DNA from 2 places in the Paenibacillus sp. B-A-8 genome. Region 2 is predicted to be linked to the other one. Evidence: a T-box and tRNA genes for the amino acid it is inferred to sense, from the RefSeq annotation. Region 2 holds a T-box; the other holds one or more tRNA genes.
The links. A T-box is a leader RNA that pairs with one kind of tRNA and senses whether it is charged. The one in region 2 lies ahead of trpS (tryptophan--tRNA ligase), so its partner is inferred to be a tRNA-Trp.

Region 1: it has a tRNA-Trp gene. The T-box ahead of trpS (tryptophan--tRNA ligase) is inferred to sense a tRNA for this amino acid. The anticodon was not compared.

What each region holds. Positions count from the first base shown of each region.
Region 1 is NZ_CP183882.1:6,008,523-6,015,087, reverse strand. Features, by position in the region: rRNA gene ACN6MV_RS27130 (16S ribosomal RNA) at 1-996, shown strand, start outside; rRNA gene ACN6MV_RS27125 (23S ribosomal RNA) at 1,257-4,185, shown strand; tRNA gene ACN6MV_RS27120 (tRNA-Asn) at 4,246-4,321, shown strand; tRNA gene ACN6MV_RS27115 (tRNA-Ser) at 4,325-4,417, shown strand; tRNA gene ACN6MV_RS27110 (tRNA-Glu) at 4,436-4,510, shown strand; tRNA gene ACN6MV_RS27105 (tRNA-Val) at 4,566-4,641, shown strand; tRNA gene ACN6MV_RS27100 (tRNA-Met) at 4,659-4,735, shown strand; tRNA gene ACN6MV_RS27095 (tRNA-Asp) at 4,762-4,839, shown strand; tRNA gene ACN6MV_RS27090 (tRNA-Phe) at 4,847-4,922, shown strand; tRNA gene ACN6MV_RS27085 (tRNA-Thr) at 4,943-5,018, shown strand; tRNA gene ACN6MV_RS27080 (tRNA-Tyr) at 5,024-5,109, shown strand; tRNA gene ACN6MV_RS27075 (tRNA-Trp) at 5,117-5,190, shown strand; tRNA gene ACN6MV_RS27070 (tRNA-His) at 5,227-5,302, shown strand; tRNA gene ACN6MV_RS27065 (tRNA-His) at 5,343-5,418, shown strand; tRNA gene ACN6MV_RS27060 (tRNA-Gln) at 5,438-5,512, shown strand; tRNA gene ACN6MV_RS27055 (tRNA-Gly) at 5,519-5,593, shown strand; tRNA gene ACN6MV_RS27050 (tRNA-Cys) at 5,606-5,679, shown strand; tRNA gene ACN6MV_RS27045 (tRNA-Leu) at 5,694-5,772, shown strand; gene ACN6MV_RS27040 (AraC family transcriptional regulator) at 5,922-6,565, opposite strand, start outside.
Region 2 is NZ_CP183882.1:2,988,290-2,994,854, reverse strand. Features, by position in the region: gene ACN6MV_RS12995 (ABC-F family ATP-binding cassette domain-containing protein) at 1-1,398, opposite strand, end outside; gene ACN6MV_RS12990 (DUF4179 domain-containing protein) at 1,579-2,673, opposite strand; gene ACN6MV_RS12985 (sigma-70 family RNA polymerase sigma factor) at 2,690-3,226, opposite strand; gene ACN6MV_RS12980 (winged helix-turn-helix transcriptional regulator) at 3,452-3,820, shown strand; gene ACN6MV_RS12975 (hypothetical protein) at 3,969-4,394, opposite strand; T-box leader at 4,592-4,875, shown strand; gene trpS (tryptophan--tRNA ligase) at 4,977-5,972, shown strand; gene ACN6MV_RS12965 (DUF4303 domain-containing protein) at 6,132-6,565, shown strand, end outside.

The DNA.
Region 1 (6,565 bases), 3.0 Mb from region 2:
TTGTCCGGAATTATTGGGCGTAAAGCGCGCGCAGGCGGTCATTTAAGTCTGGTGTTTAAACCTTGGGCTCAACCTAAGGTCGCACTGGAAACTGGGTGACTTGAGTACAGAAGAGGAAAGTGGAATTCCACGTGTAGCGGTGAAATGCGTAGATATGTGGAGGAACACCAGTGGCGAAGGCGACTTTCTGGGCTGTAACTGACGCTGAGGCGCGAAAGCGTGGGGAGCAAACAGGATTAGATACCCTGGTAGTCCACGCCGTAAACGATGAGTGCTAGGTGTTAGGGGTTTCGATACCCTTGGTGCCGAAGTTAACACAGTAAGCACTCCGCCTGGGGAGTACGGTCGCAAGACTGAAACTCAAAGGAATTGACGGGGACCCGCACAAGCAGTGGAGTATGTGGTTTAATTCGAAGCAACGCGAAGAACCTTACCAGGTCTTGACATCCCTCTGAATCCACTAGAGATAGTGGCGGCCTTCGGGACAGAGGAGACAGGTGGTGCATGGTTGTCGTCAGCTCGTGTCGTGAGATGTTGGGTTAAGTCCCGCAACGAGCGCAACCCTTAACTTTAGTTGCCAGCAAGTAATGTTGGGCACTCTAGAGTGACTGCCGGTGACAAACCGGAGGAAGGTGGGGATGACGTCAAATCATCATGCCCCTTATGACCTGGGCTACACACGTACTACAATGGCCGGTACAACGGGAAGCGAAGCCGCGAGGTGGAGCCAATCCCATCAAAGCCGGTCTCAGTTCGGATTGCAGGCTGCAACTCGCCTGCATGAAGTCGGAATTGCTAGTAATCGCGGATCAGCATGCCGCGGTGAATACGTTCCCGGGTCTTGTACACACCGCCCGTCACACCACGAGAGTTTACAACACCCGAAGTCGGTGGGGTAACCCGCAAGGGAGCCAGCCGCCGAAGGTGGGGTAGATGATTGGGGTGAAGTCGTAACAAGGTAGCCGTATCGGAAGGTGCGGCTGGATCACCTCCTTTCTATGGAGAATCGTCTTCTGCAATGAAGACATTCAAATCGGAAGTTAAACTTCCACAATCTCAGGTCTAGGCCTGTTACTCACTCGTTGCTCAGTTTTGAGAGTTTAAGCTCTCAAGTAAGACTTGATCCTTGAAAACTGGATACCGAAACGAATTTGCGTTTTAGAACATCTTTTAGCAACTTGTGTAAACAAGTAAATGTTATTAGTGAGATGATTCCAAGAGAGATATCGTATGATATTTTCCTGCGGAAAAATCAAGGTTAAGCTAATAAGAGCACACGGAGGATGCCTAGGCGCCAGGAGCCGACGAAGGACGTGGCGAACAACGAAACTGCCTCGGGGAGCTGTAAGCAAGCTTTGATCCGGGGGTGTCCGAATGGGGAAACCCAGCTGTGGTAATTCGCAGTTACTCACATCTGAATACATAGGGTGTGTAGAGGCAGACCAGGGGAACTGAAACATCTAAGTACCCTGAGGAAGAGAAAACAATAGTGATTCCGTCAGTAGCGGCGAGCGAACGCGGAACAGCCTAAACCTAAGAGCTTGCTCTTAGGGGTTGTGGGACGTCTCACATGGAGTTACAAAGGAATATGGTAGGTGAAGAGGTCTGGAAAGGCCCGCGATAGAGGTAAAAGCCCTGTAACCTAAACTGTGTTCTCTCCGAGACGGATCCCGAGTAGTGCGGGGCACGTGAAACCCCGTATGAATCCAGCAGGACCATCTGCTAAGGCTAAATACTACCTGGCGACCGATAGTGAAACAGTACCGTGAGGGAAAGGTGAAAAGCACCCCGGAAGGGGAGTGAAATAGAACCTGAAACCGTGTGCTTACAAAAAGTCAGAGCCCTATCTATGGGTGATGGCGTGCCTTTTGTAGAATGAACCGGCGAGTTACGTTTAACATGCAAGGTTAAGTCGAGAAGACGGAGCCGCAGCGAAAGCGAGTCTGAATAGGGCGATTTAGTATGTGGACGTAGACCCGAAACCGTGTGATCTACCCCTGTCCAGGGTGAAGGTGCGGTAACACGCACTGGAGGCCCGAACCCACGCACGTTGAAAAGTGCGGGGATGAGGTGGGGGTAGCGGAGAAATTCCAATCGAACTCGGAGATAGCTGGTTCTCCCCGAAATAGCTTTAGGGCTAGCCTCGGTATAAGAGTAGTGGAGGTAGAGCACTGATTGGGTGCGGGGTCCGCAAGGATTACCAAGCTCAGTCAAACTCCGAATGCCATATACTTATTGCCGGGAGTCAGACAGTGAGTGCTAAGATCCATTGTCAAAAGGGAAACAGCCCAGACCATCAGCTAAGGTCCCCAAGTGTGTGTTAAGTGGGAAAGGATGTGGAGTTGCACAGACAACCAGGATGTTGGCTTAGAAGCAGCCACCATTGAAAGAGTGCGTAATAGCTCACTGGTCGAGTGACTCTGCGCCGAAAATGTAACGGGGCTAAACACACCACCGAAGCTATGGCTAGATACGTATGTATCTGGGGTAGGGGAGCGTTGTATGTGGGTTGAAGGTGTACCGTAAGGAGCGCTTGACAGCATACAAGTGAGAATGCCGGTATGAGTAACGAAAAGATCAGTGAGAATCTGATCCGCCGAAAGCCCAAGGTTTCCTGAGGAAGGCTCGTCCGCTCAGGGTAAGTCGGGACCTAAGGCGAGGCCGAAAGGCGTAGTCGAAGGACAACAGTTTGAAATTACTGTACCACCGTAATCCGCTATGAGCGATGGGGTGACGCAGGAGGGTAGTGACGCGGACTGATGGATATGTCCGTCTAAGCAGTGAGGCTGATGTGTAGGCAAATCCGCACATCATTAAGGCTGGGCTGTGATGGGGAGCGAAAATTGTAGTAGCGAAGGTCATGATCTCACACTGCCAAGAAAAGCCTCTAGCCAGGAGAAGGTGCCCGTACCGCAAACCGACACAGGTAGGCGAGAAGAGAATTCTAAGGCGCGCGGAAGAACTCTCGTTAAGGAACTCGGCAAAATGACCCCGTAACTTCGGGAGAAGGGGTGCCCCGGTAGTGTGAATAGCACGAGGGGGCCGCAGTGAAAAGGCCCAAGCGACTGTTTAGCAAAAACACAGGTCTGTGCGAAGCCGCAAGGCGAAGTATACGGGCTGACGCCTGCCCGGTGCTGGAAGGTTAAGGGGAGTGGTTAGGGGTAACCCGAAGCTATGAACCGAAGCCCCAGTAAACGGCGGCCGTAACTATAACGGTCCTAAGGTAGCGAAATTCCTTGTCAGGTAAATTCTGACCCGCACGAATGGCGTAACGACTTGGGCGCTGTCTCAACGAGAGATCCGGTGAAATTTTAATACCTGTGAAGATGCAGGTTACCCGCGACAAGACGGAAAGACCCCATGGAGCTTTACTGCAGCTTGATATTGAATTTGGGTACGATCTGTACAGGATAGGTGGGAGCCGTAGAAATCGGAGCGCAAGCTTCGGTGGAGGCGCCGTTGGGATACCACCCTGATCGTATCTAGGTTCTAACCTAGTGCCCTTACCGGGTACGGGGACCGTGTCAGGCGGGCAGTTTGACTGGGGCGGTCGCCTCCTAAAGAGTAACGGAGGCGTTCCAAGGTTCCCTCAGAATGGTTGGAAATCATTCGAAGAGTGCAAAGGCATAAGGGAGCTTGACTGCGAGACCTACAAGTCGAGCAGGGACGAAAGTCGGACTTAGTGATCCGGTGGTACCGCATGGAAGGGCCATCGCTCAACGGATAAAAGCTACCCTGGGGATAACAGGCTTATCTCCCCCAAGAGTCCACATCGACGGGGAGGTTTGGCACCTCGATGTCGGCTCATCGCATCCTGGGGCTGAAGTAGGTCCCAAGGGTTGGGCTGTTCGCCCATTAAAGCGGTACGCGAGCTGGGTTCAGAACGTCGTGAGACAGTTCGGTCCCTATCTGTCGTGGGCGCAGGAAATTTGAGAGGAGCTGTCCTTAGTACGAGAGGACCGGGATGGACGTACCGCTGGTGCACCAGTTGTTTCGCCAGAAGCATGGCTGGGTAGCTACGTACGGACGGGATAAGCGCTGAAAGCATCTAAGCGTGAAGCCCCCCTCAAGATGAGATTTCCCAATTAGTAAGACCCCTTGAAGACGACGAGGTAGATAGGTTGGAGGTGGAAGTGCAGTAATGCATGGAGCTGACCAATACTAATCGGTCGAGGGCTTATCCTATACTTAAAATGCAAATTCAATTCGGATTCAGTTTTCAGGCATCAAGCCTGGTATGAATATTCCCTGATAGCTCAGTTGGTAGAGCACTCGACTGTTAATCGAGTTGTCACAGGTTCGAGTCCTGTTCGGGGAGCCATATGGAGAGGTGTCCGAGTTTGGCCGAAGGAGCACGATTGGAAATCGTGTAGGCGCCACAAGCGTCTCGAGGGTTCGAATCCCTCTCTCTCCGCCACAAATTTTTAATTAGTATGGCCCGTTGGTCAAGGGGTTAAGACACCTCCCTTTCACGGAGGTAACATGGGTTCGAATCCCATACGGGTCACCAAATTTTCACTTGATTTTACATAGTGGACTTTGGTACAATAACAATTGTTGTTTACGGAGGCTTAGCTCAGCTGGGAGAGCATCTGCCTTACAAGCAGAGGGTCGGGGGTTCGATCCCCTCAGCCTCCACCATATTCATTTAAGAACGACGCGGGGTGGAGCAGCCCGGTAGCTCGTCGGGCTCATAACCCGAAGGCCGCAGGTTCAAATCCTGCCCCCGCAACCAATTTTCATCAAGTAATTATATCTTTTGGAACCGTGGTGTAGTTGGCCTAACATGCCTGCCTGTCACGCAGGAGATCGCGAGTTCGAATCTCGTCGGTTCCGCCATTTTCTTGGCTCGATAGCTCAGTCGGTAGAGCAGAGGACTGAAAATCCTCGTGTCGGCGGTTCGAATCCGTCTCGAGCCACCATGTAGTATACAACTTAATATGCCGGTGTAGCTCAATTGGTAGAGCAACTGACTTGTAATCAGTAGGTTGGGGGTTCAAGTCCTCTCGCCGGCACCATCTTTGGGGGATTAGCGAAGTGGCCAAACGCATCAGACTGTAAATCTGCTCACGTACGTGTTCGGTGGTTCGAATCCATCATCCCCCACCATTTTTTTAGGGGCATAGTTTAAAGGTAGAACAACGGTCTCCAAAACCGTTGGTGTGGGTTCAATTCCTGCTGCCCCTGCCAATCTTTATCCAGAGTCTTTCTCTAAAGTTTAATATGGCGGTCGTGGCGAAGGGGTTAACGCACCGGTTTGTGGATCCGGCATTCGTGGGTTCAAGTCCCATCGGTCGCCCCATTTACTTTAAGAAGAACAGCAACAAATTCAGTTTAATATGGCGACTGTGGCGAAGGGGTTAACGCACCGGATTGTGGTTCCGGCATTCGTGGGTTCGAGACCCATCAGTCGCCCCATTTTACTTTAAAATGTTATTGGGGATTAGCCAAGCGGTAAGGCAACGGACTTTGACTCCGTCATGCATAGGTTCAAATCCTATATCCCCAGCCATTTTATGCGGACGTGGCTCAGCGGTAGAGCATCGCCTTGCCAAGGCGAGGGTCGCGGGTTCGATTCCCGTCGTCCGCTCCAATGTTTTCATATGGCGCCATAGCCAAGTGGTAAGGCAAAGCTCTGCAAAAGCTTTATCCCCAGTTCAAATCTGGGTGGCGCCTCCATTAATTTCATATGTGCCGGCGTGGCGGAATGGCAGACGCGCTCGACTCAAAATCGAGAGGGAAACCGTGGAGGTTCGAGTCCTCTCGCCGGTATATCAAAAAGGTTTGTAAAGTCGCTTGTATAAGCAACTCTACAAACCTTTTTTCTTTGTCTATGAACTTTTATTCTTAAGCCGTTGTATTAGAGACACTTCTAATTCAACGGCTTTTTTATGTGAAGCGGAGTGAATTGAATTGTAATTTCATTGACTGCTTAGTCGGAATGCCCGCGGCGTGAGACCAACTTCACGTTTAAACATATTGCAGAATTGAGCATCATTGACAAACCCAGCAGCAGCGGATACTTCTGAGATATGCATTTGGGTATGTTGTAAGAGAGACTTTGCATAATCCAGACGTTTCAATAGTAGATAGCGAAGAGGTGAAGAACCGAATCGCTCTTTAAATAAATGGCGGAAACGATCATAGCTGTATCCAGACATCTCAGAGAGTGTTGCGACCGATAGCTTATGGCGGTAATGCTCATTCATATAGTTTAGAACATATTGGACTCTGTCTTCCGTTGGCGATTGAAACCCAGAGGCGCTAAGAAGCCGTATCAGATGAACAGTGATTTCGCTCATTTGAAGGTTCAATAGTTCAGAGAATCCATCTTGTTTGCGCGTAAACTCTGCTTTCATTCGAAGCAAGATCTGTAGAACAGTATGGTCTTTATCATCTTCATATACGCCTTGCAAATTCTCCATATTTGGGTGATTTGAATGGAAGCCTACAAATAGTATAGTAGCGTCTTCGCGATGATTCTCGTCATGTTTATGATTGGGTGGTATTAGCGCGAATGAAGAAGAACGAAAATGATAACTTCGCGAACCTACATTGGTAGTTC
Region 2 (6,565 bases):
CAAAATAATGACAGCCGCGCCAGAGAGAAGGCATTTCGCTAACGCTACTCTGGCCTGCTGCCCTCCCGACAGACTGCCGATCGTTTTGCTTAAATCCATTTCCGAGAATTGCAGCATCGATAAGAATTTGTTCACTTTTTTTCGGGGAGCATCGAGCCCCAGCCCATATACATTTACGGCATGACTGACAGTATCCTTAGGATCAAGTTCATCCCACATTCGATTAAAATACGCGTAGCTGACCCCACGTTCCCAAGTCACATCACCCGTCTCAGGCTCCTCTTGCCCAGTCAATATCTTTATGAGTGTCGACTTCCCGCTGCCGTTAGGCCCCACAATAGCTATCCGATCTTCCTTTTGAATATCAAAGCTTATGTTCTGGAATATCGTCCGACCGTCATAGCTCTGTCCAATTCCTTTGACTTCACCAAGCTTGTCCGGAAAACGTAAATTGCTGTAAATATCGGTGATCAAAACGTTCACTGGATGAGGCTCCACACGCTTTTTCATATCTGTCAGCTTACGTGACAGGCGATCCTTAGAGGACTTTTTGTTCCCACGGGTTTCAATAGCCTCCGACTCCATAAGCAGAAGCTCTTCCTCCCACTCAAACTGTCGGTCAAGCACCTTTTTACGCATCTTCTTTTTCCGGACATAATCGGTGTAGTTGCCTTCATATTCCTGAAAATGATAATTCTCGATTTCTATCGTCCGCGTAACTACTCTGTCAATAAATTGCCGGTCATGAGAGATTAGAATCATCGCGCCATTAAAACGGTGCAGCCACTGCTCCAACCATACGATCCCTTCGATATCCAAAAAGTTAGTAGGCTCATCAAGCAATACGACATCGGGCATTTCAATTAAGACTTTAGCCAGTGCTGCGCGGTTTCTCCAGCCTCCAGACAGCTCATCAACAGGTTGATGCCGTGATCTTTCATTGAAGCCCAATTTAGTCAGAACAGTGTTGATTTCGACGGATACATTCCAGCCATCCAAATGGTCCATTTGTTCAAAAAGCGCCGCTTGTCGCTCTAAAAGAGTATTCATCTGATCATCATCTGTCACTTTCCCAAGCTGTTCCCCGATTTGGTTAAGCTCTTGTTCGATGAGCGCTACCTGCTCGAAGCATAACTCTAACTCTTGCTGTACAGACAAGGACCCGGAAAGCTCAGAGAATTGAGAGAAGTAGCTGATCTTCACGTTAGGATCTAACTCCACTTTTCCCGCTGTTGGCTCCTCTTTTCCCATCATCAGTTTAAACACAGTTGACTTCCCCGCACCATTTCGTCCGATTAATCCAATCCGTTCGCCCTTGCTAACTCGAAAATAAATATCTCGAAAAATCAATGTATTCTCGTATTTCTTAGTTACATTCTCCATACGGATTACGCTCAAATCTACCACCCCTAGTTTATCTAGATCAGAATTCAACTCAAGACACTCAAAGAGCTATTATAGCACTATTTAAAAAGAGGACTTTAAAATCATATTACCGGTCAAAAAAAGGCCACTGTTAGCGGCCTTTTGTCTGTATAGCGAATTCATATTTTTGTACATTTAGCTCATATCTACTGCTCATTTTTTCAGTATATCAATATACGCATCCTTCTCGCGATCAGGTCCCGCATTGAGCTTCAATCGAATGGATTTCGGATGATCCAATACGTTGCTGCTAAAGTTGCTTATAAATCCATCCTCACTGCCACTTCCGCCAATCGAGTTATTTTTCAATTCACGCTTCCCAACTCGCGATGTCAACTCACTAGGAGTCTTTCCAAATAACTCATTTCTGATCTCCCAATTAGTTTTTAAATCCTCACTTAGCGTATATTTGACTACTATACTTAACGGAGACAGCTCTACCTGTGCAAGATTCACTTTATTCCCGTCAATCATAAACGGCTGATTAAGAACTATTGTCTCCGTCTTCTGCTCCCAGAATTTTGAATCAATAGCGAAGCTCACCTTTAAACGATCAGAATAACGCATATCAGCTAGATTCGTTCCCGTATTCGGTTTTGCTAGCATGCCGGGATCCACTGAAGCGATCTGAAAATTGGCCACAACCTCTTTTGGAAATGCTTTATTCTTATCTAGTGGATAGATAGTTTTTCCGAGCCATTTATAAATACTATCCTCAGCATGTAAACCCATCCCACTTCTATTACCATTTTTATCCACAACACTTTGTCCTGCAGCATCTGTCAGCCACACACTATTTACGTTGTAAATTTCCTGACCACCACTTGAAGTCCCTGTATACAGCAGCATAATTTTATTTTCGTCAGCGATCACAGCATTCAGTGTGATTTTATACCCGTCTTTCTCAGCGCTTTTATTGACGATTTGCACATAATCATTTCGAATAGCAGATTCTAACGTAAGGGCATCAACATCAGCATCAGCCAACTTCTTAAAAGGTTCCAGTACACCCCAATCACTTGATTCAATACTAGTAGAGGCTTGTTGAGGCAGCAGTTGGGATGGATTGAAGAATAGTAATCCTGCGACCATCATTGCAGCAGTCAGAACAGCCATCGCGCTTTTTGCGAACATTAAATTTTTACCGCGTTTCTTACCTAGCTCGAGTCCTGCTTGTATGGCATAGATTTGTGCGGCGGCACTCTCCATTTTGTGCTCCTGCGGGATCCTTTCGGCATCGATTAACATGGCAAGCTCCTCCTGGCTACTCATTGTTCCAATCACCCCGATTCTTAATGATCGTTCTTAACTGCTTTAATCCTTTATGCTGCCACGTCTTGACCGTTCCCTCAGGTTTATCCAGAATGTTCGCAATCTCGCTCAAGGTCATATCATTGTAGTATTTAAGTAACAGCACATGGCGATACTTGGGCTTAACCTGTTCGAGTGCCCACAGCATTTCCATTCGATGATAGCCAATATGCGTAATTTGCTCTCCCATTCTCTCATCTACAAGCGGCATGGAACGTTTTCTGCGTCTTTGTTCATCTATGCAGACATAAATCAGGATCCGAATGATCCATGATTTGAATGCTTTGGGATCCTTTAATGTTTTTCTTTTAATCCAAGCGCGGCAAGTCATTTCCTGCATCGCTTCAAGCGCATCATTCCGGTTACGTAAATAGCTATAAGCTATACTGTACAGTTGTTCTCTATGTACCAATATGGAATCGTAGAAATCCGTCTCGCTCCGAGTATCAAGAACCGTTACTTTCTTCATTTCTGCATTAGTCATTGACATATCCTTCCTTATCCCCCTCTCCTAAACCTCTCATAGATTAAGACGGGGAGCGTATCGAAACGGTTTTATTTGTATTAACTTTTTTTGAGGCTGAGCACTTTAAGATTATAACATTCTATAAAAAATGAACGATAAATGTTATGATAGATAAAATAGGACATAATCAATAGTACGCACTTAAAAGTACCATAGGCACTAAAAAGTACCTATGCATTGGAGGATATTATGACAACGATTAAGAAAAAATACAATATTTCCGTTGAGGCTACACTCGAAGTTATTGGAGGAAAATGGAAGTGTGTGATTCTCTGTCATTTAACTCATGGTAAAAAACGCACATCAGAATTAAAACAATTGATGCCGGGGATTACTCAAAAGATGTTAACACAACAGCTTCGAGAGTTGGAAGCCGATGGAATCATCAACCGGATCGTATACAATCAGGTTCCACCAAAAGTGGAATATGAACTTAGTGAATATGGTAATAGTCTAAGCGACATTTTAACTTCGCTCTGTAACTGGGGAGAACAACATATCATTAAGCAGTACGGTGATAAATATGCTGTTTTAGAGGATAACATTTTAAATAAATAACGAGAGAAACCATAACTTCAATCTTCTAAGAACCCCTTCCTTATTGGTTGGAGTTTGCTTGATATTTATGCTGCAAAAGTTGAGGTTTTAATTATACGCCCATGAAAAAAAGGACAGCTAAATCAGATCGATTTAACTGTCCCGTAACTTAAATTACGCCATCTCCTCCTATAGCAGTTGCTGTGAATGATATGGGTCCAAATAGATTGATAGGCAAGTTGCTATCATTTTGAATTACCAATTCATAGTTATGGATTCCAATATAAGGACCATCAACCCACTGAACATTTAATTGAATATCAGTAGTTGTAGTAAAACGAAAAAAGGATCTATAAATATCGACTCCAGCACGTCGGATTAAAACAAGAAATTGGCTGTTAGCAAGTGCAGTAAGACTAAAACTACCATTTAACTCGACTCTGCTGGAGAAAGAGGCCGGATTAGCCGGACTAATATTTACTTGCGCTGTGGCTAGACCCGCTCCAGCTCCAGGAATCCCTGCAACCGTTATAGCAGTAGTAAACGGGTCTAACGGGATTTTTGCCTGTGACCCATAACTTATAATTGTCGCCATTTTTAATCACTCCATTTCAAGGTTATAGAATAGTATATTGTGAATCCGCAATGATAGATTGGACTTAATTCCTGATGATTATATACATTTAAGTTATACTTTTACTAGATTATAAAACCTAGATACTTCGAATATCATCCTCTAATTTCCACCTATTGACAAACTCACTTATCAGAATTACAATTACCCAAATATCATGAACAACGTTGAAAAAGGGTAAGTAGACAAATGAACATGGACTTCAGAGAGCCGGTGGTTGCTGCGAACCGGTGTCCAGCGTTTGATCGAATGGCCTTTAGAGTTGCTCTTCCGAACCATCTAACTAGATGCTGTAGGAGAAGCCGGGGTTCCCGCCGTTATCAAGGGACCTGTATCTAGATTGTTTTTAACACTCTCCGTACAGGTAAGAGAAGATCGTAATGCTAACGAAACTTGGTGGCGCGATCAATTAAGGTGGTACCACGACAACTTCGTCCTTATTGGATGAGGTTTTTTTGTCATTTAAGGAGGTGATGGCCATGGATGATGGCTGGTGGTGGCGATTCAATGTTAATCAAAAGCGACAAAACAGGAGGAATTTAAATGATAAAAGAACGTGTATTAACTGGAGATCGAGTGACCGGAAAGCTGCACCTTGGCCATTACGTGGGCAGCTTGCAGAACCGAGTGGCTCTACAGGAGCAATATGATACTTTTGTGTTTCTAGCAGATATTCAAGCCCTAACGACTCACTTTGATCGGCCTCAACTACTGGGTCAAAACTTGAATGAAATCACACTCGACTATTTATCAGCGGGTATAGATCCAGATAAAGCCACTATATTCATTCAATCTATGATTCCAGAGATTGCCGAACTGACTGTTCTGTTCTCCATGTTCGTCACTGTGAATTCTTTGCGGCACAATCCTACCATTAAAGCCGAATCGAAAAATTCCAGCTTAGATGAACTATACTATGGTTTTCTTGGGTATCCAGTAAGCCAGACTGCCGATATAACCTTTTGTAAAGCGACGATTATTCCTGTAGGCGAAGACCAGCTTCCCCATCTGGAGTTGACCCGCAAAATCGTACGTAGATTCAACGAGCTGTACAGCCCCATCCTTGTGGAGCCGAGAGCGCTTATCAGCGAGACCCCAAGACTAGTGGGAACAGACGGCAATGCAAAAATGAGCAAAAGCTTAGGTAATGCCATCGAGCTGGACTCCACGAAGGAAGAGATCACCTTCAAAATCCGCAAAGCCACAACTGATCCAGCCCGTGTTCATAAAAATGATCCTGGGCATCCAGATATTTGTCCCATTTATGCTTATCATCGCGCTTTTCGTTCCCACGGCGCCAGTGAAATTCACGAGAGCTGCGAAAATGGCTGTATAAGTTGTTCTGCCTGTAAGCAGCTTATCACGACAGCTCTAGACCAATTAATTGAACCGATGCGTGAGCGGCGCTCCTATTATGCAGCCAGACCCAAGGTTGTTAAGGATATCTTATTATCCGGAACTAAACGTGCCCGCAACATTGCTCAAGAAACGATGTCCGAAGTACGCGAGGCCATGGGCCTTAATTATTTTTCAAAATAAATCTGATCCGTATGGGCAATAAAAAAACGCTGGACTCTCTATTGGAGAGAGCTCCGGCGTTTTTTTAGATCCAGCGTCACATTGGACAGCGGCTCTTAGAGGAAAAAAGAAGAAATTGTCGAATCATTCATTTAAATCATAGTAGAAAGAAGAATGGACATGAATACATTTTATTCACAGCTTGGACGTGTGCTTGAAGAGAGAACTCCGTTCCACCAAGAAGGTTACTATCTTTTATATGATGGAAACAGAGCAAAATTTAGTCCCACTAAACCTAATCATATCGAAATTGTTACAGCTGAAAGTTTTGTAAATACTCTCGTTAAGAACAGTAAAGCAGTCATTTCTTCTTTCGCGAGTGGACCTGACAATAAAGATGTCTATGTTTTTAATCTTCAAGCTGATGAGTTTTATAACATCAACATTTATCTAAATACCCTTGAAGGTTTCCAGCGAGCTTTAGAGAGAAATCCAAAGGATCGAGATGAACGTTCAATAAACTGGTTGAAATATAATCAGGGGGATTTTCGGTACCACTTATGGCTTGAAGACGATAAGATCGTGAATTATTTTACCCAACTAGCAGATCTGAC